DNA from 2 places in the Rhizobium sp. ZX09 genome. Region 1 is predicted to be linked to the other one. Evidence: predicted binding sites of a transcription regulator. Region 1 holds the regulator's gene; the other holds the start of a gene.
What was found. The regulator LexA, encoded in region 1, represses DNA repair genes until DNA is damaged. The targets are predictions, from matches to a motif close to TGTTCNNNNTGTGTTCNG.
Positions count from the first base shown of each region.

Region 2: the regulator LexA is predicted to act here: its motif matches at 1,673-1,690, upstream of BTN45_RS01750 (PA0069 family radical SAM protein).

Region 1 covers NZ_CP031363.1:1,071,602-1,074,894, forward strand. The annotation lists gene BTN45_RS05210 (ComEC/Rec2 family competence protein) at 1-286, shown strand, start outside; gene BTN45_RS05215 (glutathione S-transferase family protein) at 306-983, opposite strand; gene lexA (transcriptional repressor LexA) at 1,236-1,958, opposite strand; gene BTN45_RS05225 (RHS repeat-associated core domain-containing protein) at 2,309-2,599, shown strand; gene BTN45_RS05230 (hypothetical protein) at 2,883-3,293, shown strand, end outside.
Region 2 covers NZ_CP031363.1:371,583-374,875, reverse strand. The annotation lists gene BTN45_RS01760 (FAD-binding oxidoreductase) at 1-989, shown strand, start outside; gene BTN45_RS01755 (hypothetical protein) at 1,001-1,519, opposite strand; gene BTN45_RS01750 (PA0069 family radical SAM protein) at 1,804-2,961, shown strand.

The DNA.
Region 1 (3,293 bases):
AAAAGCATGTGACATTGCCGACATCGTCATTGTTTCCCGCAGAACGTCGTTTGCACAGTGTCGCTCGGGCGCGTTACTCCTCAACCGCGACATATTGCGGCGCATCGGTTCCGTGGAGATAGACTTCGCGAGGAGCGATCAGCCCGGCGTTGTCGGTCGGCTACGGGCGTCGACCGCGGGCGCAAACCGCCCGTGGAGTGAACATCGATATTATGACTGGAAAACCGGACGTTTCGACCGGGAATTGCCTGAAACGATCACCCGTCTGCTGGCGGCGTCGCAATGATCGCCACCAGCGAGGATCGTCAGGCCTTTGCGCGTAGATCCATCGTCAATTCGCCAATTCCGGCGATCTCCTCTTCATGTGCCGCGTCACGCCAGGTCTCCTTCAGTCCCGCCTCATACCATTCGCGCATGGACGGCAGAGCGAGCAGTCGCTCAAAATAGGCTTTTGCCGCAGGAGAAAGGTCTGCGCCATACGTCTGGAAACGGAATGCCACAGGGCAGTAGAAGGCATCCACCGCCGTGAACTTCTGACCGGCGAGATAGGGACCGCCGAAATTCGACAGGCCCTCGCTCCACACCGCATCGACACGCTTTATATCCGCCGCAAGCCCGGCATCGCTGACGTTCGGTCTGACACGAACGCCAACGGACATGGGGTAGAGATTGCGAAGGGACGAAAATCCCGCATGCATTTCGCTTGCTGCCGACCGCGACCAGGCTCTCGCATGCTTGTCGCTTGCCCATACCCCTTGATGACGTTCGGCAAGATATTCGGCGATCGAGAGTGACTCCCAAATCGTCACGCCATCATCGACGAGGCAAGGCACCTTGCCAGTTGGGGAAAAGGTGGAGAATGACACGCCTTCACCAAACGGGACGAGTTTCTCCTCGAAGGCGATACCGAGCGTGCGCATCAGGACCCATGGCCTCAGCGACCAGGAGGAGTAATTCTTGTTGGCGATATAAAGATCGTACATTGCGGGTCTCCTGACTGTGAAGCGGGTTTTTATACCAGCGGCCCGGCCCGGAATATCGCAAAGAATCCATCGCTCCCATAACGCCAATTGATGGGTGGGGCGCCATCCCTGCCGACGTCCTCTGGCAAAGCCGCCTTCGCCGCCATTAAAAAGAAAAGGCGCATCACTCGAGTGGAATGACGCGCCGTTCATCTTGAAGGCATGGTTTATCGCTCATCGACCGCTCCGGCCTTATCCGGACCGGCAGCAGCATCAATGATACCGGCGGATCAGCCCTACCAGCTTGCCCTGGATTTTAACCCGATCAGGTCCGAAAATGCGGGTCTCATAGGCAGGGTTTGCGGCTTCAAGTGCGATCGAGGCACCTTTGCGACGGAAGCGCTTCAGCGTCGCTTCCTCGTCATCCACCAGCGCCACGATGATATCGCCGGGATTGGCGGTGTTGCCGTTGCGAATGATGACGGTATCGCCATCGAAGATGCCGGCCTCAATCATCGAGTCGCCCTTGACCTCAAGCGCGTAATGTTCACCCGAGCCAAGCATGTCCACCGGAACCGCCACGTCATGCGTATTGTTCTGAATGGCTGAGATCGGCACACCGGCAGCGATCCGGCCCATGACGGGCACGGTTGCCGCGCCTGCTATATCGTTCGCAGGCGCCTTGGGAGCAGGGGCGGGCTCGGGCATCTTGGGCTTGCCGAGACTGCCTTCAATAACGCTCGGCGAGAAGCCCCGTTGCGGCCTCGAGCCGGGCACATAGGCCTCCGGCAGCTTGATCACTTCAAGCGCTCGCGCCCTGTTAGGTAGCCGGCGAATGAACCCGCGCTCTTCCAGGGCAGTGATCAGCCGGTGGATGCCGGATTTGGAGGCAAGATCGAGTGCGTCCTTCATTTCATCGAAGGAGGGCGGCACGCCGGACTCTTTCATTCTTTCATGAATGAAGAGAAGCAATTCCTGCTGTTTGCGCGTGAGCATGAGGAAAACACCCTTGAGAATCGTCGTTGAAGTCGCGAAACAAATACAGAACGAACACTATATGTTCCATATGTGTTCCGCAATCCCCTAAAATTTCGTGAACTTGGGGCGAGAAAACAAAACGGGAATCGCACCCCAAGAACCCCGGTAGATAAGCCGCAAGATTTGTTCGTTTCTATTGGGTTTTTGCCCAAAAATGGGGGGCAATCGCTGTATCGACAAACCTCCGTAATGCGTCGTTCTCGCGCAGCAGCTAAGTGGCTGATTACTAGGAATATATTGAGGTCCTTCTTACGATTGAATGCTCTGCGATGTCGTGATTAGGAAGCTTATTGGAACCCCAGCTTCTTTTGTCTGTCTTCGCTGGCCGAGAATACGATCAGGAGACGGGCCTATCCCACTATCGTTCACGCGCCTACGATCCCTCGACCGGCCGCTTCCTGCAGGAATATCCGATCTGGTTCGAAGCCGGTGACCTTAACATCTATCGCTATGTCTGGAATTCGCCTGCTAACTGGACTGATCCGAGTGGAATGGCGGCAGCAGGACAATATGCGAGTACACTCGCTGTGCCAGTTGCACTGGTGGGTGGTACGATTGCTACACAACGCATGCTATCCACACCCTTGCCGATGCGCTGAACACAGCGATGCAACTGGATATGCAGATTGTTGGGGAAGTGGTTGTGGTGTTTTGGCGCGATCGATCCCGCCGGATGATAAATCACCTGGTCTCCCTCCATCTTGGGATGATCCGTGTGCCGCCCAAATGAAATAATGCATGATGAAATCGCTTGCGGACCAAAAAGGGACTGTATCGGGGAAAAGCAGAAGCGTATACTGTGAGCAAGTCTGGATATATTTGGCCAGGGGCTGTTCCTGTCGAACGCAAGATGCGCTCATACCAATATTGGACATTTCGAATATGAACCAAAGAATGGGAAAACTAGAGATTTATATTTCTAGCGAAATCGAAAAAATTTTGGTCGATGAGAGAATTTGTAGCTCAGCAGATTTTCTAGTGTTGTTCTCTCAGCTTAAAGATGCGTTTCCTTCTGCAGTTGAATATGAAATGTCGAAATTGACGAACTTGATGGAATTTTTACGTCGGCGGCGCGATCCACTACTTCTTTTGCATGCAATGGAAATATTCAATGAGATATTCATGCGAAAAGACGCTGGCACAATTCTGTTGTTCGAACGATGGATCGATTTGCGGACATTATTCGTCGACTTTCACCCTGGACATCAGTTCCCCCTTGACAGTCATTTCGGATATTTTCTCTCGCATAAAAAAGAATTGAAATACTATTCTAAAATAGTCGAAAGTTTGTCT
Region 2 (3,293 bases), 700 kb from region 1:
GCGGCAATCTCGCCACCAATGCCGGCGGTACCGCAGTGCTTGCTTATGGCAATATGCGCCAGCTCTGCCTCGGGCTCGAAGTGGTGTTGCCGACAGGCGAGATCTGGAACGGGCTGCGCCGGCTGAAAAAGGACAATACCGGTTACGATCTGCGTGATCTCTTCATCGGCTCCGAAGGTACGCTCGGCATCATCACCGGCGCGGTGCTGAAGCTCTTCCCGAAGCCACTCGGCCATCAGGTGGCCTTCGCCGGGCTGGCCTCCACCGAAGATGCGCTGAAGCTGTTCGAGATGGCGTCAAACCTCTGCGGCACGGCGCTGACCGGCTTCGAGCTCATGCCACGGATTGGCGTGGAGTTTACCGCCAGACATATTCCCGGCGTGCGCGATCCCCTGGAACAGCCCCATGACTGGTACGCACTCATCGACATCTCCACCTCCGATTCGGCCGAGACGGCGGATACGATGATGCAATTGCTGCTGGAGCGTGGTTTTGAGGCCGGACTGGTCGAGGATGCCGTGATCGCCGCCTCCGAAGCCCAGCGTCAGGCACTGTGGCACATGCGCGAGAGCATGTCGGATGCGCAGAAGCCGGAGGGCGGCTCCATCAAGCACGATGTCTCCGTCCCGGTTTCCAGAATACCGGAGTTTATGGCGACGGCGGAAAAGGCGGTTCTTGCTGCCATCCCGGGCGCCCGTGTCTGCGCCTTCGGCCATCTGGGCGACGGCAACATCCATTACAATATTTCCCAGCCGGTGGGGGCGGACAAGGCGCAATTCCTCGCCCGCTGGCGGGACATGAACGAAATCGTGCACGGCATCGTGCTGTCGCTGGGCGGTTCGATTTCCGCCGAACACGGCATTGGCCAGTTAAAGCGCGACGAACTGGCCGCCATCCGGCCCGGCATCGAAATGGAGCTGATGCGGCGCATCAAGCACGCATTCGATCCCGCCGGAATCATGAACCCCGGCAAGGTGCTGGCGGAATAACCCTTTCCGCCTCAGGCCGAAGCCCGCAATGCCCAGGCGGGCACCATTTCCGCATTCAGCCGGCGCGGCTTCTGCGCGCCGACAAATTGCGTCAGGCTCATGCCCGATTTCGCAATCGACATCGCGTGCTTCTTCGGCAGGAGATAACCATGCTCCAGCGGCGGGGTGCGGCGCAGGACACGGCTGAAAACATTCCGCCGGTGATAACGTGATGGGGAAAAGCGCGCTGGCTGTTCGCAGATCGCGACATATTCCAGGATTTCATCGATCCAGCCTGCCTGCGGGCGTGCGCCCGGCTCGATCAGCAGCAACCAGCCGCCACGCGCGGACTTGACGATATCCTCCAGTTCCCATTGCCCATAAAAACGGCAGCCGGCCGCATCGGCCACACGCGACGATCCATCGCGCGAACCGTGATCCAGAATCACAACATCGCTTACAAGCCCTTCCACGGCACCGGTGACAAGCGCAGACAGCGTATGCGCCAGTTCCGGCTCCTGATCCCGGCATTCCATTATGACTGTCAACATGTGCATAGCTCTAACGCATCGCACAATAAATTGCCACCATGCTCGTCGCGGTAAAATCCGCGGGGGTTGATGTCGCTTTCCGCGATCTCAGGTGCCGGCGTGCCCGTCCTGGCGCTGGCCCCGGCAGTACAAAAGGAGCCAAATTTACAATTTTGTTCTTGTAATGTTCTCATTCGTGATGTAGGAATTTAATCATTCGAGGGGCGATGAGGCCTCTCCGGATGGAAACGGTTTAGGGCGTTCAGCGTGCCTCGAAAGGCGTGCGACGTCTTGGGAGCATCCAGATGAGAAATCATTCGCTTTCGGGGCAGGCTGCCTTCCAGCCGAGCCATATGCCTGACATTGCCAATGCGCTGGCCGATGCATCCGGCCTGCGCATCGAGATTGACCGTCGCCGCGGCCGTGGTGCGGGGCTCAATCCCGACGGACGTTTCGAAGCCTTGCAGCGTGAGGTCTTCGATGATGGCTGGCAGACGCTGGAAGAGATGCCGGAGTTCCGCACCGAGGTGCAGGTGGAAAAGCCACGCAGCATCATCACCCGCAATGAATCGCCCGATATCCCCTTCGATCGTTCCATCAATCCATACAGGGGCTGCGAACATGGCTGCATTTACTGTTTTGCCAGGCCCACTCACAGCTACATGGGCCTTTCGGCCGGACTTGATTTCGAGGCCAAGCTGTTTGCCAAGCCTGATGCGGCCAAACTTCTGGAACGGGAACTGGCGAAACCCGGCTACAAGGCGCGGGTAATCGCCATCGGCACCAATACCGACCCTTACCAGCCGATTGAGCGCGAATGGCGCATCATGCGGCAGATACTGGAAGTGCTGGCCAAGGCTGATCATCCCGTCGCCATCGTCACCAAATCGGCGCTGATCAAGCGGGATATTGATATTCTCGCGCCAATGGCAAAAAAGGGGCTCGTCAAGGTCGGCATTTCCGTCACGTCGCTGGATCGCAAGCTTTCGCGCACGATGGAGCCGCGCGCCGCAACGCCGGAGAAGCGGCTGGAGGCCGTCAAGGCGCTGACGGATGCCGGAATTCAGGTGGCGGTGATGATGGCACCCGTCATCCCGGCGCTTAACGATCATGAAATCGAGCGCATTCTTGAGGCCGGCAAGGCTGCTGGCGCGACCGAGGCTTCCTATGTGCTTTTGCGGCTGCCGCTGGAGGTAAGCCCGCTGTTCCGTGACTGGCTGCTGCGCAACTATCCGGACCGTTACCGTCATGTCATGTCGCTGGTGCGCTCCATGCGCGACGGCAAGGATTATGACGCGGAGTTCGGCAAGCGCATGAAGGGTGATGGCCCTTATGCCTGGCAGATCGGCAGGCGATTCGAGATGGCGACCAAAAGACTTGGTCTCATCCGCCGCGGCATCAACCTGCGTGACGACCTGTTCGTGCCTCCGGGCGGTGCCGGGGTGCAATTGTCTCTGCTTTGAGAGCCGCATGGTGAAAGTGACTGAAGGTAATGAATGCCCGTGATGAACCAGACGCTACCCTCGGGCTCGACCCTGGAACGTGAACCGAGCTCGGCAGGATCTCGGGTCAAGCCCGAGAGGACATCGAGCATGGGGGATGACGCGCCAACAATACGAGGTGCTGTGAGCTTTTAATAAACGGAATTCAAAATGACAGGAGCAACCGTCTCATCGTGTTGCTCTCGACGAAATGCCCGGCTGGTTTTCCCTGGCCCGCCGGACATCGCCCCTGGAACCGCCGCCTCGCGTGCGATCGTTTTTCCTCCGCCGCCCTGCTGGAGGATAAAAGGTCA